Regions from separate parts of the Paenibacillus sp. J5 genome, predicted to be linked through region 4. Evidence: riboswitches for the same ligand, from Rfam matches in the RefSeq annotation. Region 4 holds a riboswitch; each other region holds the start of a gene.
What was found. Region 4 has a riboswitch for cyclic di-GMP ahead of ACY1JZ_RS19620 (methyl-accepting chemotaxis protein). Riboswitches for the same ligand answer to the same signal wherever they lie in the genome.
Positions count from the first base shown of each region.

Region 1: another riboswitch for cyclic di-GMP. It lies ahead of ACY1JZ_RS08910 (O-antigen ligase family protein); the one in region 4 lies ahead of ACY1JZ_RS19620 (methyl-accepting chemotaxis protein).
Region 2: another riboswitch for cyclic di-GMP. It lies ahead of ACY1JZ_RS08170 (chemotaxis protein CheX); the one in region 4 lies ahead of ACY1JZ_RS19620 (methyl-accepting chemotaxis protein).
Region 3: another riboswitch for cyclic di-GMP. It lies ahead of ACY1JZ_RS14090 (non-ribosomal peptide synthetase); the one in region 4 lies ahead of ACY1JZ_RS19620 (methyl-accepting chemotaxis protein).

Region 1 is NZ_JBUEDD010000004.1:324,295-329,979, reverse strand. Features, by position in the region: gene ACY1JZ_RS08925 (cupredoxin domain-containing protein) at 15-464, shown strand; gene ACY1JZ_RS08920 (dehydrogenase) at 662-973, shown strand; gene ACY1JZ_RS08915 (hypothetical protein) at 1,102-1,464, opposite strand; gene ACY1JZ_RS08910 (O-antigen ligase family protein) at 1,544-3,847, opposite strand; cyclic di-GMP riboswitch class I at 4,016-4,208, opposite strand; gene ACY1JZ_RS08905 (HD-GYP domain-containing protein) at 4,241-5,323, opposite strand; gene ACY1JZ_RS08900 (histidine kinase N-terminal 7TM domain-containing diguanylate cyclase) at 5,533-5,685, opposite strand, start outside.
Region 2 is NZ_JBUEDD010000004.1:158,236-163,920, reverse strand. Features, by position in the region: gene ACY1JZ_RS08200 (ABC transporter permease) at 1-342, opposite strand, end outside; gene ACY1JZ_RS08195 (ABC transporter ATP-binding protein) at 302-1,204, opposite strand; gene ACY1JZ_RS08190 (ABC transporter ATP-binding protein) at 1,284-2,180, opposite strand; gene ACY1JZ_RS08185 (GntR family transcriptional regulator) at 2,177-2,593, opposite strand; gene ACY1JZ_RS08180 (hypothetical protein) at 2,615-3,334, opposite strand; gene ACY1JZ_RS08175 (response regulator) at 3,524-3,883, opposite strand; gene ACY1JZ_RS08170 (chemotaxis protein CheX) at 3,905-4,372, opposite strand; cyclic di-GMP riboswitch class I at 4,524-4,610, opposite strand; gene ctaG (cytochrome c oxidase assembly factor CtaG) at 4,814-5,685, opposite strand, start outside.
Region 3 is NZ_JBUEDD010000007.1:13,148-18,832, forward strand. Features, by position in the region: gene ACY1JZ_RS14075 (TrmH family RNA methyltransferase) at 1-704, shown strand, start outside; partial or broken gene ACY1JZ_RS14080 (TerD family protein) at 752-1,270, shown strand; gene ACY1JZ_RS14085 (vWA domain-containing protein) at 1,352-2,050, shown strand; cyclic di-GMP riboswitch class I at 2,280-2,364, shown strand; gene ACY1JZ_RS14090 (non-ribosomal peptide synthetase) at 2,473-5,685, shown strand, end outside.
Region 4 is NZ_JBUEDD010000011.1:63,745-69,429, reverse strand. Features, by position in the region: gene ACY1JZ_RS19625 (alpha/beta hydrolase family protein) at 1-1,165, opposite strand, end outside; gene ACY1JZ_RS19620 (methyl-accepting chemotaxis protein) at 1,237-3,021, opposite strand; cyclic di-GMP riboswitch class I at 3,109-3,194, opposite strand; gene ACY1JZ_RS19615 (FAD-dependent oxidoreductase) at 3,490-5,037, opposite strand; gene ACY1JZ_RS19610 (hypothetical protein) at 5,262-5,685, opposite strand, start outside.

The sequences.
Region 1 (5,685 bases), on a different contig from region 4:
GTGGAGGGAGTATGATGTCCAAGATATGGATTGTTAGCAAAAGACAACTTCGAGCCGTTGGCCTGATCTCGCTCACGGTTCTGCTGGCAACGGGCTACCTGCTCTGGAGCAGTAAGGATAGCCCGGCATCCGGTACGATGCCAAGCGAGCAAGTCTTTCACCTCGTCACCGGAGAATTCAAGACGACAACAGAGAGCGGAGAAGAACTGGAGGTCTATCGATTCGACCCAGGTACACTCTATATCCGCAGAGGACAGCCAGTGCAGCTCAACATCACCGGCGTGAACGGCAAGATACATCCGTTCGTCATTGAAGGGCTGAATATTCAAGGCGAGGTGCGTAAGGGCAAGATTACTACCGTGCGTTTCACCGCCGACCAGCCGGGCACCTATCCGATTGTGTGCCTTACCCATACAGAGCTCAAGAACGGCGGGCCGATGATCGGCTATCTCGTCGTACAGTAACCCTCTCCAAGAGTCCGGCTGCCGGTGCAGCGTTTGGGCTCTTTCTTTTTCCCTCTGTCAACTTCGGCTGTTTGCCGCTGTCCGCTGTGTCGCGGATGCCCTCTAGCTCCTGTGCTTCCCAACACTTCTGTTGGTGTCCAGGGTCCGCCTATGCGCATATGATGTGTTCAGAAGGAGAAGGAGAAGGAGGAAGTGCCATGAAGCCATCAAATGAAAAGCACAAGCCGCACTACCCGACGGCCCGCAACATTCGCCGCGCCTGCAGCAACGAGCTGTACCGCACGATCAAGCGGCTGAAGCTCTATGTGCCCAAGGAAAAAGCAGACCAGGCAGAGACGCTGTATTATCGCAAGGTGCTGCTCAATCTGCAATGGATTACCGAGCATCACAGCAACCGCAAGCTGCTCGCAGACTGGTGGGATGAGCATGTTAGCGAGGAGATTGCCGAGCTATGGTGCGTTGACCGCTCCAGGCTGTGCAGCGCATTTCGCGAATCCTTCGGAGGGTAGCCTGGCGCGTGAGCACACAAGAGAAAAACCTGCGATTAGCCTGGAGTGCAGGCGTTGTCGCAGGTTTTTGGAGCTGTCTGTGAGGTAGTGTGGTCAGATGATGGGGCTGCTATGGGGCAAGCGAAGCCTTAGCCGATAATCGCAAAGGCCTCTACGCCCGCAGGAATCGACCGCTCGCGGAACTGTACGCCTGCCGAGCTGAATACACGAATAACGAAATTGCGGTTGGTCAACGTCGGAATGCTGCTGAATCGGACGACGCCATAACGGTCAAAGGAAGCCGTCTGAACAAGCGTCCCTCCGCTATATATTCTTGCAAAAAATCCCGTCGTATCAAATGGCACCCCGTTCGTTTGCACCCACAGCACCGTCAGACGGCTCAGAGTCGGGCCGGTCTGGTTCGACTTGGCGATCGGCTTGACACGGCGCGGGATGCCTCCCTTGGCTCCCGCCTTATCCTTGAGCGGCGGTCTTACCCTTGCAACTGCCATGATTCCCTCTCCTCCCTATCGCTTTCATACATCCTATTCGGTGGATGCAGCTTTGGATTGGACGGATGGCGCATGGGCATTACTTGGCTCCCTGCAGCAGCCCCCTGCTATATTCCGCATATTGCTGAGCCAGTAGCGTCAGCTCAAACCGCCGGTCATTGGCAGTATGTGAACGTTCCGCCAGCTCGCGTGCGAGCTGCTCATAGCGCGCATACAAGGCAAGCGCTGCAGAGGCGGCATAGCCGGACTCCTGCTGCTTCTCTTCCATGGCGAGCTGTCGAGCCAGCTTCTCCATCTCGATAACAGCCCTCGTCTGCCGTTCCTTATTATAACGATCGCGCTGCAACGCCAGCTCCATGTAGTGCGCTGCCTGCTCCCAGGCGCCCGATTCCGCATGGCCTATCCCCAGCTCCCATAGCAGGTCGGACGATTGTGGCGAGTATCGCAGGCCATCCTCAAGCAGCTCAAGGCGGGCAGACGGCGCAAGCAGCGGCGCGAGTGCCAGCCGACTCTGCTGCTCGTAGGGATTCAGCCTCAGGGAGCGCTCCAGCGGCTCCTGCCGCTGCGAGAGCGGCAGACGGCTGGCCTCCTCATAAGCCGCCTGCGCCAGATGCAGACGGAGCGCGATCCCCGCGCCCAGGAGCAGCCCTAACGCCAGCACGGCCAGACCCGTTCGCTTAGCGAGCCGCCTCCACCTGCCAGAACGATGCACGCCAGCCTCTTCATCCACAGCAGAAGCGACACCCGGCCCGGAATCCCAAGCTTCCCTTTCAGAGCGCTTGCGTTCACGGGATGGGCAGGCTGGAGTTGGAGGCAGGCATACCGGGTCGCCCACGCCTATCGGCCTTTCCTCAACTATTAGCGTATTATTCACCCGCGATTGGACTTGTCCACTGCCGCCTGCGGCCTCCTGCGGAAGCATATACAGGGCGAGATAAGCCAGCAGCAGCATCCAGTAGAAGCCGAAGGCATTGTCCAAATCGATCGCGCCATGCGCCAACAGCACCAGCGGCGGCAGCGTCCAGATGAAGGCGGAGCGGCGGCTCACCGCGATGAGACTAAGGAGCAGGGCTACCGCCAGCAGCGCCAGACCAACTGCGCCAAGATCGAGCAGGATGTCCAGATAAGCGCTGTGCACTCTGCTGCCGACATAGGGCTGCTGCTGGATGCGCTCGAACTGCACACGCCAGGCACCGCCGCCGAAGCCTAGCCACGGTGATTCGCGCCAGAGCCGCAGCGCATCCTCATAGAGCAGCCGCCGCGCGCCGGCTGTCTCATATTGGCCGCTGCCAAGACGCCCGCCCAGCGCCTGCGGCAGCAGCCAGAGCGCTGAGCCGACCACTGCGGCGAGCGCGCCCCAGCTCCAAGCGCTGCTGGCGAGCACGCGGCGGCCGCTGCGCGGCTGCTGGCGCAGCGGTTGGCGCAGTGCCAGCAGCAACGCGGCGCCACCCAGCGCCAGCGCAATGACGAGCGCGCTGACCGCAGGCGGTGCGACGTGCCCCTGCACAGCGGGGCTCTGCTGCACCAGCACGCGGCAGAGCAGCACCGCGCAGAGCAGCGAGCCCGCTGAGCAACGCAGCAAGGCAGCGCGTTCGCCTCCGCGCATTACGAGCAGCGTGCATAGCCAGCCGAGGGCGGTGATGAGCCAGGCGCCGCGCGATTCGGTCAGCAGCAGCGCTGCCTGTGTCGGCGCTAGCAGCAGCGCCGGGAGCAGTACCTGCAGTCGCGCTGGGAGGCGTCTATTGCCATGCCATCCGCTTGGCAGCGGGCGTACAAGCTGCAGCAGATACCATACGAAGAAACTGCCCAGCACAACGGCCAGCATGTTCGGGTACTGAAACAAGCCCGCCAGTCGATACCCAAGCGCAGAGATCTGTGCATTGCCACTGCCTAGCAGTGCCTTCGGAAGGTGGAGCCACCCAAGCCAGCTCCCAAGACCCGTCCAGACGATTGCCCCTCCGGTAAGCTGAAGCGCCAGCAGCAGGCCAAGCCTGCCGCCCCTACACGAGACCGCATAGCAGGTCAGCAGGAGCCAGGCGCCGCTGCTTGCCCAGCGCAGCGCCTCCGAGATCGTATGCTGCATGGATACCGGCTCTTGAGCCAGATGCAGCAGATAAGCGATGGATAACAGAAATGGCCAGCCTGCAAGCAGCCTCTCCCATGGCGGAATACTGCGTCGCAGCCGTGGACAAGACCTTCCGCCCCATGGGCTGACACTGCCCGTTGCGATGCTGAAGACGAGCAAGCACGCTGCGGATAGCTGAAGCGAGGCCGCAAATCCATAATAATCCGCATCGAAGTACAAGCCGTCCCTCCAGGCTCCTGCCAGAAGAGCGACAAGCAGCAGCATGCCGACAGCTTGGGAAACTCCGCTTTTAATCATCCTATCTTCCTCCAGACCGGCAGCAAGGCAGCAAGCACATCGCGCGCCAATAAATTAATAGCTGATTGTCATGCTCCGGCACATCACTCACACCATAACGCAAAAAACAGCTTACCTTGCGGTAGCTGCCTGGCCACCCGTACCAGTACGGGAATCTATGCATAATGTTACGGTAGCCAGGCTGCCAATCATTCCGACATTGCTGCCGCAAGCGCATCGAAGCTGCTTCCACAGCGTACCTGCGCATTGAATTATAAACTACACTTACCAGCATTGTTGCCCGATATTGTGCGGCTTATAACGAACCTTAGACCCTATAGCTTTGCGTCCTTGCCTTTAGACAAGTTTGCCTTTTTCGTATAATTCATTACCGACCCTTGTCGGCTGCACGTACTAGAGAACCTTGGAGATCATCAGATGGAGACTGTCCTTCAGATCAATCTCATACGGCTCCTTCACCTTCGTCCCATCCGCCTCCTGAATAATGCGCACTGTCGGGCGGTGGACAGCCAATGAATCATTTGCACTGACGACTCCGATCTGACCCGAATTAAGCTGTATGGTCGTTGCAATCGGATAAATCGAGATATGCTTGCAAAACAGGCGAATCAGATTGACGTCAAAGTATGAATTACCTGCAGCAAATAAATATTCGATCGCCTCGGACGGCGTATAGCGCGGGCGATGTGGACGCGGCGATGTCAGCGCGTCATACACATCTGCAATGGCGACAATCTGGGCATACTCATGAATCTCGTCCTTCTTCAAGCCTCGCGGATAGCCTGTCCCGTCATAGCGCTCATGATGCTGTAGCGCGCAGTGTGCCGACAGCAGCGATAGATCATACTGGTGGCGAAGCAGATTAAAGCCCTCGACTGTGTGCTTTTGCACGACCTGCATTTCCTCTTTCGTGAGCGCTGCCTTCTTCTTCAGCAGCTCCTGCGGCACCTGGGTCATGCCCACATCGAACAACAACGCCCCGATGCCCAGATCCTCAAGCTGATTGCGGTTATAGCCTTTGGCGAGTCCGATAATACCCGCCAGTACAGCGACATTAACAGAATGCTGAAACAGGTACGCATCACTGGTATGAATCGATTCCAGATTGACCAGTACCTCTCGACGCCCCATAAGATCCTGCAGGATTTGCCCGAACACATTGCGAAAGGTGCGTCCAAGCTCTGGAGCCACAGCTCTTCCCTTGGTCGCCGGGTTATCCATAATGGAATTCATCGTCTTATACACAGAATCCACTGCATTTTTGCGCGTCTCCTCGCGAATAACCTCCTCCGGCATAATGTCATCCGTTACATGATCCTCAATGAATACATAATCGACCCCCATATCACGAAGTCGATCGATAAAGCGATCATTTAATTCCACCCCCAGACCTAGCAGAACGTGTCCGTTCTCCCGCAGAACTGGTTTGGCCAGCCGTTCTCCCGACCGGACTGACCCGATATTCACTCTTCTCATTGTTATCGCCCTTTTCGATGCTGGATTAAGAAAGGCCTACAACCTGGCATACAGGCTGCGGGCTCACATTAGTGGCAAGCAGGCGGTAACAAGCCCAAGCTCTCCTCAGCCTGCAACTGGCATTGGACTTGTAGCGGCGCCTCATTCAACTGGCAAGCAGACCTTCAGCTCCCCCTTCAAAGGCTGCTCGCTGCAAGAGACTGCACGTCTCATGCTTTTCTATACATGGAGACGATCCGATTTCGTCCACCGTTCTTTGCTTCATATAAGGCCGCATCAGCTTCAGAGAACAGCTCCCTCAGATACGCCTTCGGATTATCAACAGAGATGCGTCCTCCCTTGTCGATAGCCAGCATGCCAAG
Region 2 (5,685 bases), on a different contig from region 4:
TGCCTTGAGCGACTGCTCATTCGCCTCAGGGGAGCCCTGGTCTGCATAGCCGACCAGCTCCAGCTCCGCCTCCCCCCCATCAACGGGAGCCGCAAGGTAGGCCTTCAGTGGCTCCGTTACACTCGCCACATTACCCTGGATGTAGCCGATCTTGTCCGGGCCGCTATCGCTGTTGAATTTCGAGATGATGTAAGGAAGATTCACACCGATGCATAGCAGTGCCGCGATGATAATCGTAGTGACCACAAAGGACTTGGCGCGCAGCTTGTTGCGCATCGTGAAGCTGACTACAGTGAAGAAATTATTCATTGGACTCACCCACCGTTCTGATAAAGATTTCATTCAAGGTTGGCTCTAGCAACTCAAAGCGGGTCAGCGTCGTCTGCTCCATCGCATGCCTTAGCAGCAGTTGAGCCGTGTCCTCGCGTTGAATCCACACCTGATACCCATTCTCTAGCCGCTCGACTCTTACTACGCCTGCGACTGTCTCCAGCCCCTGAATTGGCTGCTCGCTGCCAAGAACGACCCGCTCGCGTGGGAACTGCTTCTTAATATCCTTCAGTTCACCCTGAATAACCGGGTTCGAGCGGTGCATAATAGTAATGTTACGGCACAGCTCCTCGACATGCTCCATGCGGTGAGTAGAGAACAGGATACACTTGCCATTGTCCCGCAGCTCCTTCACTGTCTTCTTCAGCAGCTCGACATTGACCGGGTCCAGTCCGCTGAATGCTTCATCCAGAATGAGAATCTGCGGATCATGAATGACAGCAGCGATGAACTGAATCTTCTGCTGGTTGCCCTTCGACAGCTCCTCTACCTTCATATTGTAGTATTCTGTAATGTTGAACCTCTCCAGCCAGCTTCTAAGGCTGCGATCTGCATCCTTGCGCGTCATGCCACGAAGCTGCGCGAGATAGATCACTTGATCGCTAATCTTCACCTTAGGATACATCCCCCGCTCCTCCGGCAGGTAGCCGAGCATACGGAGTTGTTCCTGACTGTACGGCTTGCCGTGGTAGCGAATGGAACCGGAGTCTGGATAGATAAGACCAAGCACCATCCGCATCGTCGTCGTCTTGCCCGCTCCGTTCGCTCCCAGCAGACCATAGATTTCACCAGCCTCTACCTCCAGATTCATCCGGTTGACGGCCGTCTTCTCCCCATATTGCTTTGACACCTGCTCCAGCACTAGTGGCTTCATCTTATACACTTCCTTTAGTTATAGATTATCGCCCAAGCTTCCTCTGCCATGGCAGCGCTGCTTAGATTGTATTACGGGCTTAACCGCTTATCGCCATCAGAACCTCTAAGATGTCGTCCATCTCCAGCGGCTGCTGACCGTTAATGCTCCAGCCCTCCGCGATCAACCACTGCTCGGCCGCTCTGGCCTCGCTCGATATGACTCGCAGGAAGCCGCCGCCTACTGCCTCCAGCCTCTCCATCCCAGGCAGTTGCCTAAGTCTGAGCTCACTTGCATCCTGCTCCTTGAGGAAGAAGGCATGCCAATTGCCCAGCAGCTCATCCTTCTCATAGACGCCCAGCAAGCGCCCGTTCGCCATAAATATAATGTAATCTGCCAGCCGCTTGACCTCATCCATAATGTGGGTCGCCATCACAATCGTCCGATTGTCCTCCTCCATATACTGCTGCAGCACATGGAGCATTTTCTTCCAGGAGATCGGGTCAAGACCCGAGGAGGGCTCATCCAGCAGCAGCAGCTCTGGACTGTGCGCCAGTGTAATCGCCAGATCCAGCTTGCGGCGCAAGCCCTTGGATAGCTTGCCAAGCTTCATATTGTCATTGACCTCGAACAGACGCAGCAGCTCGTTGTAACGATTTACATTCCAGCTCGGATACCAGTAGCGGACAAAGTCAGCCTTATCCTTGCCGCGCATCCAGTTCTCCTGGCTGCTGGCCTCCTCCGGCAGATAACCGATTTTCTTCTTCGCTGCAAGCTCGCCTCTCTCATCGTCCACACGCTCACCGAGCAGCGTAATCGTACCGCTATCTGGCATGATCTGACGCAGCAGCAACTGGAAGGTCGAGCTTTTGCCCGAACCATTGGGCCCCACTATTGCTGAGATATACCCCTTGGGAATCTCCAACTGGAGCGGTCCCAGCCGGAAGTGCTCCCGCTCCAGTACAACTTGCTCCAACTGAATAATCGTATCCGTCATCTATCCGCTTCCCTCCCCTCTGTCGGCTTGCTCTGCCGCGCTGCAATGACCTCTCGCAATATCGTTTCCATCTCCTCCGATGTGCATTGCACACGCAGCGCAGCATCTACCGCCGCTTCGAATGCCGTCACGACAGATTGCAGCCTATGCCTGCTTCGCTCCTGCTCATCTACTCGGGCAACATAAGTGCCAGTGCCTTGCCGGGTGCGCAGCAGCCCCTGTACCTCCAGATCCTGATAGACGCGGCGGATCGTAATGATGCTGCACTTGAGCTGCTGTGCCAGCTCCCGGATCGATGGCAGCAAGGTGCCTTCCTCCAGTTGCCCGCTGACAATTAATGCGCGGAGCTGCACCGTAATCTGGTGGTAGAGCGGTTCCGCGCTCATCTCATTAATCTGAATAGGAATCCACACAGCATCACCTCGTCTCCTTCCTCATCGAACGGGCCGCTTCTTGAGCTTCGCCGTCATTAAGGCAGCCCCGCTTACGATAGCAGCAGCGGCCACCACTACTGAAGCCAGCAGCATGATCCACCACCCGCTTCCGTTCATCTGCCCCATTATAAAGGTGTTTACATCTATCCCCATCCTCTGCAGCATCACTGCTATGCCCACAAAGATTAACGTATATACAAAAGAGATGATGACAAAGGTTTTGCCAGAATAACAGATCTCCCAGTATACAAGCGTAACACCCATAGCGAGCGCATAAGCATACCATACGATGACCTGTCCCATGTAAACTACAGGATGGGGTACCGTATTCCATAGCTGATCCAGCGCCACATAGTGCAAGCCGAAGTAGTAGAGGATGCCTATACCCGTCATCAACTTCAGATGAAGCAGTCTTGCCCATACAATCTCCCCGATTGCAATCGGCATCGTTCGCCACATGGCCACCTTACGGCTATAGAGGTCATCCTGCCAGTAGCGGAATATCGTGCGATTCAACGCGAAGCCCATACAAGGAAGCAGCGACAGATAAAGAAAATTGACCATCCAGCTCAATCGTTGATAATAGACCGTTGACTCATCTACGAACGGTGTAAGGATAATCGCCAGATAGGTGTAGAATAGAATGTTGAATATAAAGGACGGCCAATCGCGCTTCAACTCAAAGCGCAACAGATGTATTGCCCCGCGCCAATGTTTCATAGACCCTCCTGGATTCAGTGTTATACTGTATATATTGATATACACAGTATAATGACTATGTCTCCCCCGTGTCAACTATTTGTTGCAGAATGTCCTGCAGCACAAGCCACACGGCCGAAAAAGCAAAAAATCTCCCCAGAGGGAGATTTCATGAACAAGCTATTCTCATCTATATGTAGGCAATAGAAATCAACCTAGCGCCTTATGTACGGCCTCGAGCACCCTGTCCTTTTGGAATGGCTTCACGATAAAATCGGCTGCCCCTGCCTGAATAGCACTCACAACCATCTGCTGTTGCCCCATTGCCGAACACATAATAATTTTGGCCTTGGAATGGACTTGGCGGATTTCTTTTACTGCTTCTACACCGTCTAGCTCCGGCATCGTAATATCCATCGTCACAATATCAGGCATATTTTCCTTATACTTTTGAATAGCCTCCAGACCATTCACTGCCTCGGCAACGACCTCATGCCCGGATTCCGTCAATATTTGCTTAATCATCATCCGCATAAAAGCAGCGTCATCCACGACCATTACTCTTGCCATCCTGAGTTGACCTCTCCTATTCTAAGCTGATTTGATTACAAGTTTTGAATAAATATCAATCACACCATACTCGCTCTCCAGCGGCGTCACAACAAAGTGATCCAGGGACGCCTTCTCCTGCTGCTGGTCAACGCTCGGATGCGAAATATTCACATCCAACCCTTGATTAGAGAACTCGGTTGCGATTCCACTCACAAACCAATTGCCGAATTCCATAATAGCGCTCCAGCCCATCTCGTCCAACTGCTGAATCTCCATTCCACCAAACATACGCCCGACGATCTGCTTGGCCGTCTCTTCATTCATGGCGCAGATGATGCGGCCATCCAGTTGCCCCAACATCTCGATCTTCACCGAGACATCAGGATCTGTGCTAAGCTGAACCTGCTCTCGCAGCTCCAAGGTCGAGACGGACATCCCCAGATAGCCTGATAACACATTGGAACCTACCCTTGATACTGCCTGATAATACTCCATACTTAAAGCCATGCGTTCTACACATCCCCTAATAAGACTAATTTACCAATCATGCACGAACAGAAATGAACGCCTTCTTGCACAACATAAACCGAAATGGAAAAATACAAAAAGGCCCTACTTTACGCAAGGGCAAACAGTACGCATAGGAGATATGCATCACTTGTGCAACCCGGCTGCCGTAGTAATATCATACTTTAGGCCCGTGGCTTTGCGCCCTTAATTTTCACTAAGTTTGCCCTATTAATAGTTCTTAAACACTATTTATTTTATACTATATATTGGTTCAATATGTCAATAGATTTAATTAAATGTCGTAAGATGTCGTTTAATGCACTTTTTGATCCAAAGTGTAACTCACCCTTCAGCACTCAATTTCATCGCATAGATACAAAAAAGCCGCCCAAGTGACGGCTATTTTGCAAACTATGCCTTTCATACCCCTGACTGGACCTAGCTGCCCGCCGGTTCAGGAGTCGGCACATCATCATTGGAATCGGAATGCTCGCGACGGTACCAATGATAGAACACGTAAGCCAGAATAATACCGTACATAAATTCCTGCACAAATTTCATCACAATGCCCCCGAGCTGCTGATCCTCCAGCGCAGGCATAAAATTAAAAAACTCTGGTCCTTGGAATTGCGCCAGCAGCAGACTGGTGTCGCCCGACACACAGTAGCCCATCGCATTGGCCCATATTTCAGGATCATTGTACATGGCAAATAAAGGCGAACCGGAGAAGATAATCAAGGCGCAGGCTGGTGTCAGCAGAACACCATTCGCAAACACATAGCCCATCTTCTTCACATCCGTAAGACGTGCCCATTCCTTTACCGGACATACAATTTGCCACCACATCATAAAGGCAGCGATCAACATGCCCAAGTAATAGATTCGATGTATGGTGAAATGAACCATTACATAATCATGCACAACCGGTACATGATAGATCGAGAACAACATGTTGAACAGCACCAGCGTCAGCAAGGGGTGCATCATCCATCTAAAAGGCCTCCAGAAGCTTGCAGAGAACACGTGCCTCCAGACAAATGCCGGAATACCCAGCAAAATGAGCGGAGGTACAATCAGATACGTAATCGACATATTCGTCATATGGAAGGTAAAGGTCAAATGACCCAGCAGCTCCAATGGCCCGCCCTGGCACAGATAATACAAGGTGATCCCCAACACGAACCACATTTTCGACTTTGCGGATACCTTCGCCTCGAGCGGATAATGTCTCTCCCTCCACGGGCCGATGATATAAAAGTACAGGATCGTTAGCGCGGCGCATACGAAGAGCACCACTGGACTCCACAAGT
Region 3 (5,685 bases), on a different contig from region 4:
GGTATATCATTGAGGGCGTTCATCTGATTCAGGAGGCGGCGGCATCGGGTGCCGAGATCGAATGCATCGTATTCGATGAGGAGAGAGGCATCCCTGCCGAGCTGAGAGACGATGCGGTGTCGTCGGCTGCTGGCGAATGGGTGAGCGCTGTGCCGACCATCCTGGCCAAATGTACGGGCACCTCCACACCGCCGCCTGTATTTGCTGTCGTAGCCAAGCGGAGCTATTCGACCGAGACCTTATATGATTCGCAGGCGCTCGTCGTCGTGCTCGACGGGGTGAGCGATCCGGGAAATGTTGGCACGATCATTCGCAGCGCGGACGCGGTCGGTGCGAGTGCTGTGGTGCTGGGGGCAGGCTGCGCCGACCTCTACAATCCGAAGACGGTGCGCTCTACGATGGGCTCGCTGTATCATCTGCCTGTGCTTCATGCTGATCTGGGAGAGCTGTTGCCTGAGGGCAAGCGCCGCGGCATGCGGCTGCTGGGCACGAGTCTGCAGGCACAGCACTCCTGCTATGGCTGCGACTGGACAGGTCCAACCTGGCTCGTCATGGGCAATGAGTCGAAGGGACTGTCGCCCGAGGCTGAGCGTCTGGTGGACGAGACCGTGCGCATCCCGATGCGCGGCAAGGCCGAATCGCTCAATGTTGCTATGGCGACTACGGTGCTGCTGTATGAGGCGCTGCGGCAGAGGGAAGGTTGATCGACTCATCCATGATGGACTAGTTATTATAGGGAGGCGGCACATCGATGAAGCTGCTCAAGGGACAGAAGGTAGATATTACGAAGGGGCGACGATTATCGTCCATTCTGATATGCTTTGGCTGGCAGGTCGGTAAAGAGACGATGGACATTGATGCGGCGGCATTCATGCTGTCTGCAAGCAGACGATGTGAGCAGGATGAGCATTTTATCTTCTATGGCAATCCTGAGGAACGGGGCGGTTCCGTCCACCACACAGCGGATGCCGATCGCGGAGGGAAGGAGCAGATCGCAGTATGGCTGGATCGTGTAGACAGTCAGATTGAAGCGATTGCCTTCACGGTCACGATTCATGAAGCAGAGCAGTTGGGCTATACGATGCAAGATGTGTCCGGCCTATATGTGAGTATCCGAGATGGGCAGACCAGAGCCGAGCTGTACCGCTATGAATACGGAGCCGAGTTGACCAAGGAAACGGCTGTCGTGGCAGGGGAATTGTACAGGCACAACGGAGAATGGAAATTCAACGCGATCGGGAGCGGTTACTACGGTGGACTGGAAGCATTATGCAGAAGCTTCGGACTGGAGGTCGAAGAGAGCAGCAGTCAAGAGCCTGCAGCAGCAGCAGCGGTGGAGACTCCTGTTCCCCTGAAGGAAGAGGCTCCGCCTCAGACGCCGATTGATCTGCGCAAGCGACTGGTGCAGATTACACTAGAAAAGAAGCAACTGAGCGGCGTGGTCGCACGGGTAGGTCTCGTCCTGGACATCTCAGGCTCAATGATACAGCTATACAGGAAGGGAACCGTCCAACAGGTTGTGGAACGCATTCTGGCGGTTGCCTGCAAGTTTGATGATAATGCGACACTGGATGTCTGGGTCTATGATTCGGAGTTCAGCCGCTTGCCTTCGGTAACGGAGCATGACTTCCCAGGCTATGTGAACAGAGAGGTGCTGGATAACCCGGCGATCTCCAAGTTCAGGAGCAATAACGAGCCGCTCGTTATGGAGGATGTGCTTCGCAAATATATCGATGAGGAACCTGGGGATACCCCGGTCTTCATTATTTTTATTAATGACGGTGGAGTGGACAAGAGAATTCGGAAGGTCATAGCCAATTCGGCGGTCCAGCCTGTATTCTGGCAGTTTGTTGGAATCGGAACCTCTAATTTTAAAGTATTGAAGGAATTAGATACGATGAAGGGGCGGATCGTAGACAACGCAGGCTTCTTCCAGTTGCACGATATAGAGAACGTATCGGATGAGCAACTGTACGATCAGTTATTGAATGAATTCCCTAAGTGGATTACGGCTGCGACAGCGAAGGGCATTATTAAGAACGCCCGCTAGTCCACTTTTTTGACACGATTCAACCTTGGCCCCTAATAGGTTTACTCCTAATATCGGTCAAGGTTTATTGATGTTTTTCTATGACAAAAGTCATAATTAGCTATAACTTTGCTTTTACATACTTACTTTTATACTATTTTGTATACGAAATTTCACAAAATCATGCATGTATTTTTATATCAACTATGATATATTAGGACTTGTAACTCATATGATGGTTTTATGTGACAACTGAATAGGGCAAACCTATCGAAAGGTAGTGACGCAAAGCTACAGGGGCTACAGCGGGAACGCTATGCCAGCCAGTTGCCGAACTTAAGAATGCTTCATTTTCTTAAAATGTAACTCTACTTTCGGCAAGTAGAGTTATTTTTTTGCTTTCATTCTTCTACTCTCATACACACTCAAAAGGAGCAATGAAAATGAACCAGTTGGAAGCAAAGGCATGGAACCGGACGAAATGGACAAATGAGCTTGACTTGCTGGGGGAGCCTTCGATTTTGAGGCTATATTCGGCTGCATCACAGGATAAGCAATGGAAGCATGAGTCCATAGACTCATGGCTCATGGAGGATAAAGCGCAGCTTCACGAGGCTTGTGAATGGGGAGGGGTAAATAATGAATCGCTCTTATGTGGTGCCTGGAGCGCACTGCTGAGCAGATACTTGCGAATGGAGCAGACGGCTTTTGCAGTCATTCGTTCGGCAGAACATACGGTTCCATTTATTATACATACAGATGCTAATGCGCCGATACATACCCATATGCTGCAGGCTCATGCTGAGCTTGCAGACAGGGAGCGTTCGGCTCTATCCCTGAAGGAGACCACAGAGCTATGTGGCCTGGGAGGGGAGATGCCTAGCTTGAATACGGGACTGCTGCTGGGAAAGGGCGTGCCTGCGGAAGAGCTGAAGCATCGATACGATCTGATTATTCAATATGATGATGGGAAGCTGGAAGTGCTATATGCGCCAGCCTTTTTTGCACAGCCATTTATCCACCGCCTGGCAGGGCATCTGCGCCATGTGATCATGGCGTGGCTGCATACGCCACAGCTTCCGCTTGGACATGTGGAGCTACTGACGGCGGAGGAGTGTGAGCTGCTTGCCAGTTGGAACTCGACGGATATGGCGTATCCGTCCGATACGACCGTACATGCACTCTTCGAGGAGCAGGTGGCGCGTGCGCCGCATCTTACGGCAGCAGTATGCCGGGGAGAACGGCTAACCTACCAGGAGCTGAATGAGCGGGCGGAATGCCTGGCATGGCAACTGCGGCGCAGAGGAGCCGAGCCGGGACAGATCGTCGGAATTATGGCCTCGCCTTCACTGGAGATGCTGACGGGCGTACTGGCGATCTTGAAGACGGGGGCGGCGTATCTTCCGATTGATCCGGCGTATCCTGCCGATCGTATCGCTTACATGCTGCAGGATAGCGGTACACGGCTGTGTGTCATCGAGCCTGGAATGCCGAGGGACGGCTTGTCCGGGTTCGATGGGGAGATTCTATGCGCGGCCGAGGCTGTGCAGGCAGGGGCAGCCACTCAGGGGACGGTCACTTGGGAGAACGAAGCTCGGCAGGGTGCGGATGATCTGCTGGACAGGCAGGCACAGCCGGATGATCTTGCCTATGTGATCTATACCTCAGGTTCAACAGGCAGGCCGAAGGGGGTCATGGTTGAGCATCGTTCGCTCATCAATCTCTGTACCTGGCATCAGAGAGAATTTGAAGTAAGCGACCAGGATCGCGCGATCAAGTATGCGGGCTTTGGCTTTGATGCTTCGGTATGGGAGATCTTCCCTTATCTGCTCGTTGGCGCTGCGATTCACCTCCTGCCGGAGGAGCTGCGGCTGGATGCCGGGGAGCTCCAGCGATATTGTGTGGAGCAGGACATTACGATCGGATTTTTGCCTACACAGTTCTGTGAGCAATTCATGGAGCGTGAGCTGCCATCTCTAAGGGTGCTGTTGACTGGAGGAGACAAGCTCAAGACGTTCCGCAAGCAGACCTACACACTGTACAATTGCTATGGCCCGACGGAGAATACGGTGGTCACGACCGCGTACCCGGTCACGGCGCTGTCCTCGAATATTCCGATCGGCTATCCGGTTCACAACTCGCGGCTCCATATTGTGGATGCCTTCGGGCAGTTGCAGCCGATTGGCATTCCAGGCGAGCTGTGCATCTCTGGCGATGGGCTTGCGCGAGGTTATCTGAATCAGCCGGAGATGACGGCGGAGAAGTTCGCTCCTAGCCCGCTTGCCGCAGGCGGCAGAATGTACCGTACAGGCGACCTGGCTCGGTGGACAGAGCAAGGGACAGTGGAATTTCTCGGTCGCATCGACCATCAGGTGAAGATTCGCGGCTTCCGCATCGAGATCGGCGAGATCGAGCACCGGCTGCTCCAGCATGAGGCTGTCTTGGAGACGATCGTAATCGATCGTGAGGATGCCTTGGGCGCGAAGTATCTATGCGGCTACTATGTAGCGGATAGAGAGCTGGCGGCCAGCGAGCTGGCGGCCTTCGCGGCGGAGCAGCTCCCGAATTATATGATTCCGGCCAAGCTGCTTCAATTAGAGGCGCTGCCGCTCACAGCCAACGGCAAGGTAGACAGGCGGGCGCTGCCGCTTCCATCTCCAGCAGGAGAACGGGAGCTGGAGACGAAGGAGGAGCCGCAGGGTGAGCTGGAGGTCATGGTGGCTACTCGCTGGCAGGAGGTGCTCGGCGCCGGGGGGATCGGAGCCTGCGAGTCCTTCTTCGAGCTCGGAGGAGACTCCTTGAAGGCGGCGATGCTGCAGACGAAGCTGGAGCGCAGCCTCGCCATGCGCGTGCCGGTGTCCATGCTGTATGAGCGCATCACGGTGAGGGAGCAGGCGGAATGGCTGTGCGCGGAGCTGCTTCGCCAGCAGGCTGTATCGGGAGGAGCCCAAGTGGAGGCGACCACGGCAATGATGGAGCCGATCGCCAGAGCGCCGGTCAGCGAGGTCTATCCGGTAGCTCCCGCTCAGCGCAGGCTGTACTTCATCGAGCAGATGGAGCAGGTCGGTACGGCGTATAATGCGCCATTCGTGTTCCGTATCGATGGCGAGGTAAGCCATGAGAGGCTGGAGCAGTCGCTGCGTGCTCTGATTGCCAGGCATGACGCGCTGCGGACCTCCCTGCACTGGGAGCGGGATGAGATTGTTCAGCGAGTGCATACGGATGTGCCATTCGAGCTGCTACAGATGGATGTTTCCGAGCAGGAGCTGGATGCCAGCCTTCGCGCGTGCATACAGCCGTTCGATCTGTCTTCAGCGCCGTTGTTGCGGGCGTGGCTCTTCCGGCTCTCGCCTGAGCGAAGGGTGCTGCTGATTGACGTTCACCATATCATTGTCGACGGCATCTCGGCGAATCTGCTCTTTGAGGAGCTGTCCAGCCTGTACAACGGAGAGAGTCTGCCGGAGCTTCGAATTGGATTCTCAGATTATGCGGTATGGTGCAACCGCGAGGAGCGCCAGCCATATAGGCCGAATGCCGCCGAATATTGGGCGCGGACGCTGTCTGGAGAGCTGCCGATTCTACAGCTTCCTTCGTCCAAGGAGCGCCCGGCGAAGCTGAGCTATGATGGAGATACGATCTCCCTGCAATTGCCTAAG
Region 4 (5,685 bases):
CCTGGAACCGTCCAGCCGGAGCCGCTAGCATGATGGAGCCAGCGATGCTGTCGCTTCGGTCTGCCTCGACAATAAGTGGGACAGCGAAGCCGCCCTGGCTGTGACCGGCGACATAGATGCGGCTGCTATCAATCCCTGGCGTGTTAGCAAGCAACTGGACAGCAGCAAGCGCATCCTGAACGGTCTCCTCCTGAATGGTGATCTTCTGGTTGGACGACATCTTGACGGTATGCTCATACGTGACCTTGTCATACTGGAGTACCGCGATCTGCTGGCTGGCGAGTCCTACAGCCAGGTCGCGGAATACTTTGGCGCTTCCGATCGAGGAATCACGGTCATGCGGCCCTGAGCCGTGCACAAGCACAACGGCCGGGAATGGACCAGTTCCCTTCGGCAGCGTCAGCGTGCCCGGCAAGGCCATGGAGCCATCGCCAAGCTTGATCTCCTGTTGGGTATAATTGCCCTTATCATAATCGGGCTTCTGATACTTGCTTGGCACCGATGGCACGAGATTGAAATCATCCACCAGCCCGTCCTTACTGACACGGATCGTGAAGACAAAGGCTGTCTTGGCCGACTTGTACGTAATGGCCGTATTGGTGTGCACGCTATTGCTGGTAGTCTCGCGCCCAAGCTCCTGCTCCGGCTTGCCCAGATATTGCTCGAAGCCGCTCCACATGACGCCGAGCTGCTGGGCCGAGCCGATGGCTTGCTTCATCGCAGGACTTAAAACGGCATAGGCTGAGTCGGCATCGCCTGCCAGCAGCGCGGCAGCCAGCCGGGACGCGGCGTCCTGCTGCCCGGCCTCGTTAAAGGCGCGGGCGAGCAGATCGGCCGGAATATGGGTCTGATGCTTCACAACGTGCAAGGGCTGCCCAATCTCGAAGGGCTGTCCATTCAGTTGGGCTCTGCCCTCGGCGACGAATAGCACTAGCTTGCTGTCTCCCAGTGTGACTGTTGCGGTACGCGTAGCTTCATCCCAGGTGACCGTTGCTCCGATCTGCGCGGCTGCAGGTCGCAGTGGAATGCCCTGAGCTGCAGATGAAGCCGCAGCCGCAGTGTTCAAGATGGGAGCAGCGCCGAAGGCGGGGGCGGATGCAGTCAGCAGAGCTACAGCGAGCGACAATGCTGCGGTCTTGCGCAGCATGCGGGAATAGTTGTTCATTATGGAACTCCTCTCCAAATTAACTTATACGTAGTACGTTTGAACGAGCATAAAGTTCCACATTAAAAAGCCTAAACTTTAAATAACGAAGTCTGCTCCTGCAGGAGCGAGGAGCTCTGCTTCAAATTCTGAGACAGCTCGCTCAGCTCATTGGATGCGTGCAATTGTCGGCTGGCGAGCTCACTCATGGTGTTCATCTTCCCATTCACATCTGTAGAAGTCGATACCAGATTATCTACGGATTGGACGATCAGGTTCATGCCGCGGCTAATCTCTCCGATGGCAGCAGAGATGTCTGTCATCTGTTCGGACAGAATCCCCGACTGCGCCTCTAACTGCTCAAAGGTTGAGCTAGCGTGCTCGCCAGCCTCCCTCGTCTGCAAAATGACTGCGTTGAAGGCGGACATCCGCTGGGCGCTTTGCTCCAAATCCTGCCGGGTCAGATGCAGCTCGGCGGATATATTGCGAGCAATCTCGTCCGTCTGGGTAGACAGCTTGCGAATCTCCTCGGCGACGACTGCAAAGCCGCGCCCGTGCTCGCCAGCTCGCGCCGACTCAATCGAAGCGTTGAGCGAGAGGAGATTGGTTTGCTGGTTAATATCCTGTATGCCGGTCAGGAAGCTGCTAATTTGCCCATACCGTTCCTGTGTCGTGCGGAAGGAGGCGATCAGAGAGGCAAACTGCTCGATCGTCTCATGTACCTGTGTCATCACCGTATTCATCCGCTGCAGGCCGGTCTGCGCCGATTGGCGCATCTGCTGCATATCCTCGTTAATCTGTTGGCTGGAGGCGTCGATCTGCTGAGAGCTTGCGGACACCTGCTCCGTAATGGAGGAGATGGAGGCTGTCTCGTCATGCTGGGATTGAAGCAGCGTCTGGCTGTGGTCGACCCCGTCCTTGACCTCCTCGGACATATTCTTGTTCTGCTTCGATTGCCCATCCATCGCTTCCGAGATACGCAGCACCTCCTGACTGACATGATGAGTAGACCGGACCGTCTGGCGCAGATTATTCCCCATCTCCTGCAGCATCTGGTCGATGGCGCCAAATTCATTGTTCCGGGAATAGCTGTCGGCATAGGTGAAGTCGTTGTCCTTGTAAGCATTGATTCGCCGCGTGATGCTGCGCAGGCCGCGCCGGATGTTCATAGCCACCCGGTATGACATCAGGAAAGGCAGGATGGCAAGGACAATAATGTTGACAATGATGACGACAGTCGTCATGTCCACCCGGTCGGACAGCGCCTGCTTCGTAACGGCTATATCATTCGTGAAGCGCTCGTCCAGCTTTTCTGTAGAATACTGCAGCATCACGGTATAGGTTTGCAGCAGACTCTGCAGCAGATCACGCTTATCGAATTCACTCATATTGGTGTCGATCTTCTCATGAATGCTGACCAGATTATTGTAAGCCATCTGAATGACGTTGATCTGCCCAGAGTATTTATGCATCCCGTCTTCAGCGATGAACTGCTCGTCCAGCGCCTGGAAGTCCTGCGCTAGATTATCCAGCTTCTTGGGAATCGCCTCAAGCGTCTGTTGTATGTAGGCTTCGCGGGAGTTGTCCGATTCGGGGCCGGAACCGGTGCCGTGAATCAGAGACACCATATACAGCATCGTCTGGAGCATGCTGTTGCTAATCTCGCGATAGCCGCCCTCCCGCTCCGCCAGCAGGTTGGTTACCTCAATATCGTCTGAAACCACCCGATTGAGCGTAGTGATGGTGATGCCGGATGCGATGTTGACCACGGTGATGATGCTCACGACGACAATCAATTGCTTGACGATGCCGCCACTGAACATGAGGGAAACGCGGGGAAGCTTGAACTTGCTGAATGTTGCGGTGTTAACTTTCATTTTCTCCACTCCTTCGATGAACCCCGAGGAAAGGACAGACATGCAAAAAAGCCACCCGGAAAAGGATAGCTATGCGTCAATCTCGCACTCGGCAGCCTGGCGACCGTAGCAGCATTCCCCTTAGGCCCATGGCTTTGCGTACATGCCTTTCGACATGCTTGCCCTTTTCAGTTCAAGATATGTTCTCTATATGCCCAACGGTACGTCGACCTGAGCCTGTCCGCTCCTGTCTCTGCTGACCCCGTCTCCTTGCCGTTCTGGCTGAATGTCTGGTTCTTGCGAACGATCCAGGTAGGCACCTAGTCAGCAATACATAGATTATACGAGAGTGTGCAAATTTTGTAAATAGATGTCGGATCATGGCAGGTTTTCGCGCTCGCCTGACGGCTAGGGCTCAGGGGAGAGCCAGCCTCTCAGACCTTGCCTAGTGAACCCTAGCTGAGGCTCCCCTGTAGCATCACGCAGCAGCTAGTACCCCGAATTCTCTCCCATCAGGCTATCCAGCATATCATGATGCACGCGCTGCAGCGGCTTCTCGGCAGGGCCTTCAATGACCTCCCCCGTATACGAAAATCTGGAGCCGTGGCAGGGACAATCCCACGTGCGGTCACCGGCATTCCAGTTCACCTCGCAACCGACATGAGTACAGGTCGTGTCGACGATGTGGAGCTGGCCTTGCGGGTCTCTGTATGCCCCTTTGCGTTCACCATTCAGGGTGATAACAGCGCCTTGATCGTTGGACAGGGCGCCAATGCTCGTATCCGGCATCTCCAGCTTGCCTTTGACCAGATGCTTGAGCACATTGAAATTCTCGACGAAAAACCGCTTCAGACTGGGATCTGCATAGAAGCGGGACGGCGAATACATCGCGATATACGGATTATCCTTGCCGAGGACGATGTCCTTCAGCACATGCGCGGCGGCTGTGCCATTGGTCATTCCCCATTTTCGGTATCCTGTTGCAATCAGAATGTCGGGACGGGAGGCGGTAATCGCTCCCACATAAGGCATCTTGTCCAATGTAATCAAGTCCTGGGTCGACCATTGATACTCGATGCGATCCAGTCCCAGCACTTCCTCGCCGAACGCCTCTAGCGCCTTGTAATGCTCACGGGTATCCTTGCCTTGTCCCGCCTTGTGGTCGTCTCCGCCAATAAGCACGAGGCTTTCCCCATCTGCCGAGACCGACCGCAATGACCGACTGGGCTGATCTACGCATAGGTACATTCCCCCTGGGAATTGCGTTGTGGTCTTGCAGGCAAGCACATAGGAACGGCTAGCGTACATGCGGGCAGAATACAAGCCCATCCCCTCGTAAAAAGGAAAATGCGAGCAGGCGATTACACGTTTTGCGGTTATTTTATGCCCATCCCGTGTCAGCACTGCCGTCTCGCCTCCGTCCTCCTGGACGTTGACGGCAACCGTATGCTCATAGATGTGCGCCCCCGCCTTCCGCAGAGCATCAACCAGGTGAGCCAGATATTTCAATGGATGGAATTGCGCTTGCCCTGTCATGCGGAGTGCGCTGGTGATGCCGATCGGGAATGGAATGCGATCCACCAGCTCACCGGCGATGCTCAGGGTGGTATACGCTCGATATTCCTTCTCCATCTTGCGGGCCGACTGTTCTGTCGTTGCATACAGATAGGCATCCTGCTCGCTGTAATCGCACTCGATCCGGTGCTTCCCGATCATATCACGTATATGCCCCATCGCTTCAGCATTCGCTTCATAGTAGAGTCTAGCCGTCGTCTGTCCAAAGTGCTGGATGAATTCATCGTAAATGAGGTGATGCTGGGCGGTTATTTTGGCTGTCGTATGTCCTGTCGTGCCATTCAACAACCGGTCGGCTTCGATTAAGGCGACCTTCAACCCTTCCTGAACGAGCAGGTAAGCCGTTGTGATTCCAGTGATGCCCCCGCCGACGATGACGACATCCGCCTTCTCATCCTTCCGCAGCGCTTCGAATGCGGGCAGACTCTCCGTCTCCCGCCAGTACGGCTCCAACAATGACATGCAGATCCCTCCATTAATCGTTTCATTCTTACTATAATTTACAATTAACGGAGTATTAAACAGATTGGACAATAAATAATGTGGCACGGCGGCATCATCCTGGAGCTTCACCGATGCAGCTTGAAGCGTCATCAGCGGCCAACATGAAAAAACAGACGGAGCCGGATGGTTTCCGGCACCAGTCTGTTCTTCGGTTATTTCGGGAGGCGGCATCCTCGCGCAGCTTATGGGGAAGCGGACAGTAGCTGGCCCGCTTCGTTCTTCCAGCGCTCAACATAGCTGCCGGTGGCCCACTGCATCATGATGATCGATTCGTTATCCTTGAGCTTCAGGGTAAGCGCCGGCTTATCGGCAAGCGCCCAGCCATTGAGATAGAAGGCGACCGCATCGTTGGTTACGACAGCCACGGTCTCACCTGCGGGGGAGGAATAAGCATCGGTAGCCTTGGGCACACGTTCCCAGATTTCCTCCCACGGGGCGCTCAGCCGGTCGAAGGATGCGACCTTCTCTGGCGGAGCGGCAGATAGCTCCCGCAGTTGCATTTCATTCGTTCCCTCGACTAGCGCTTGTGCTGTCCAGCGTCCCGGCTTCCGCACCAGCGTCCACTGGCGGGGGCTGAGACCTATGATCCGGTCCGCGGAGAAGAAG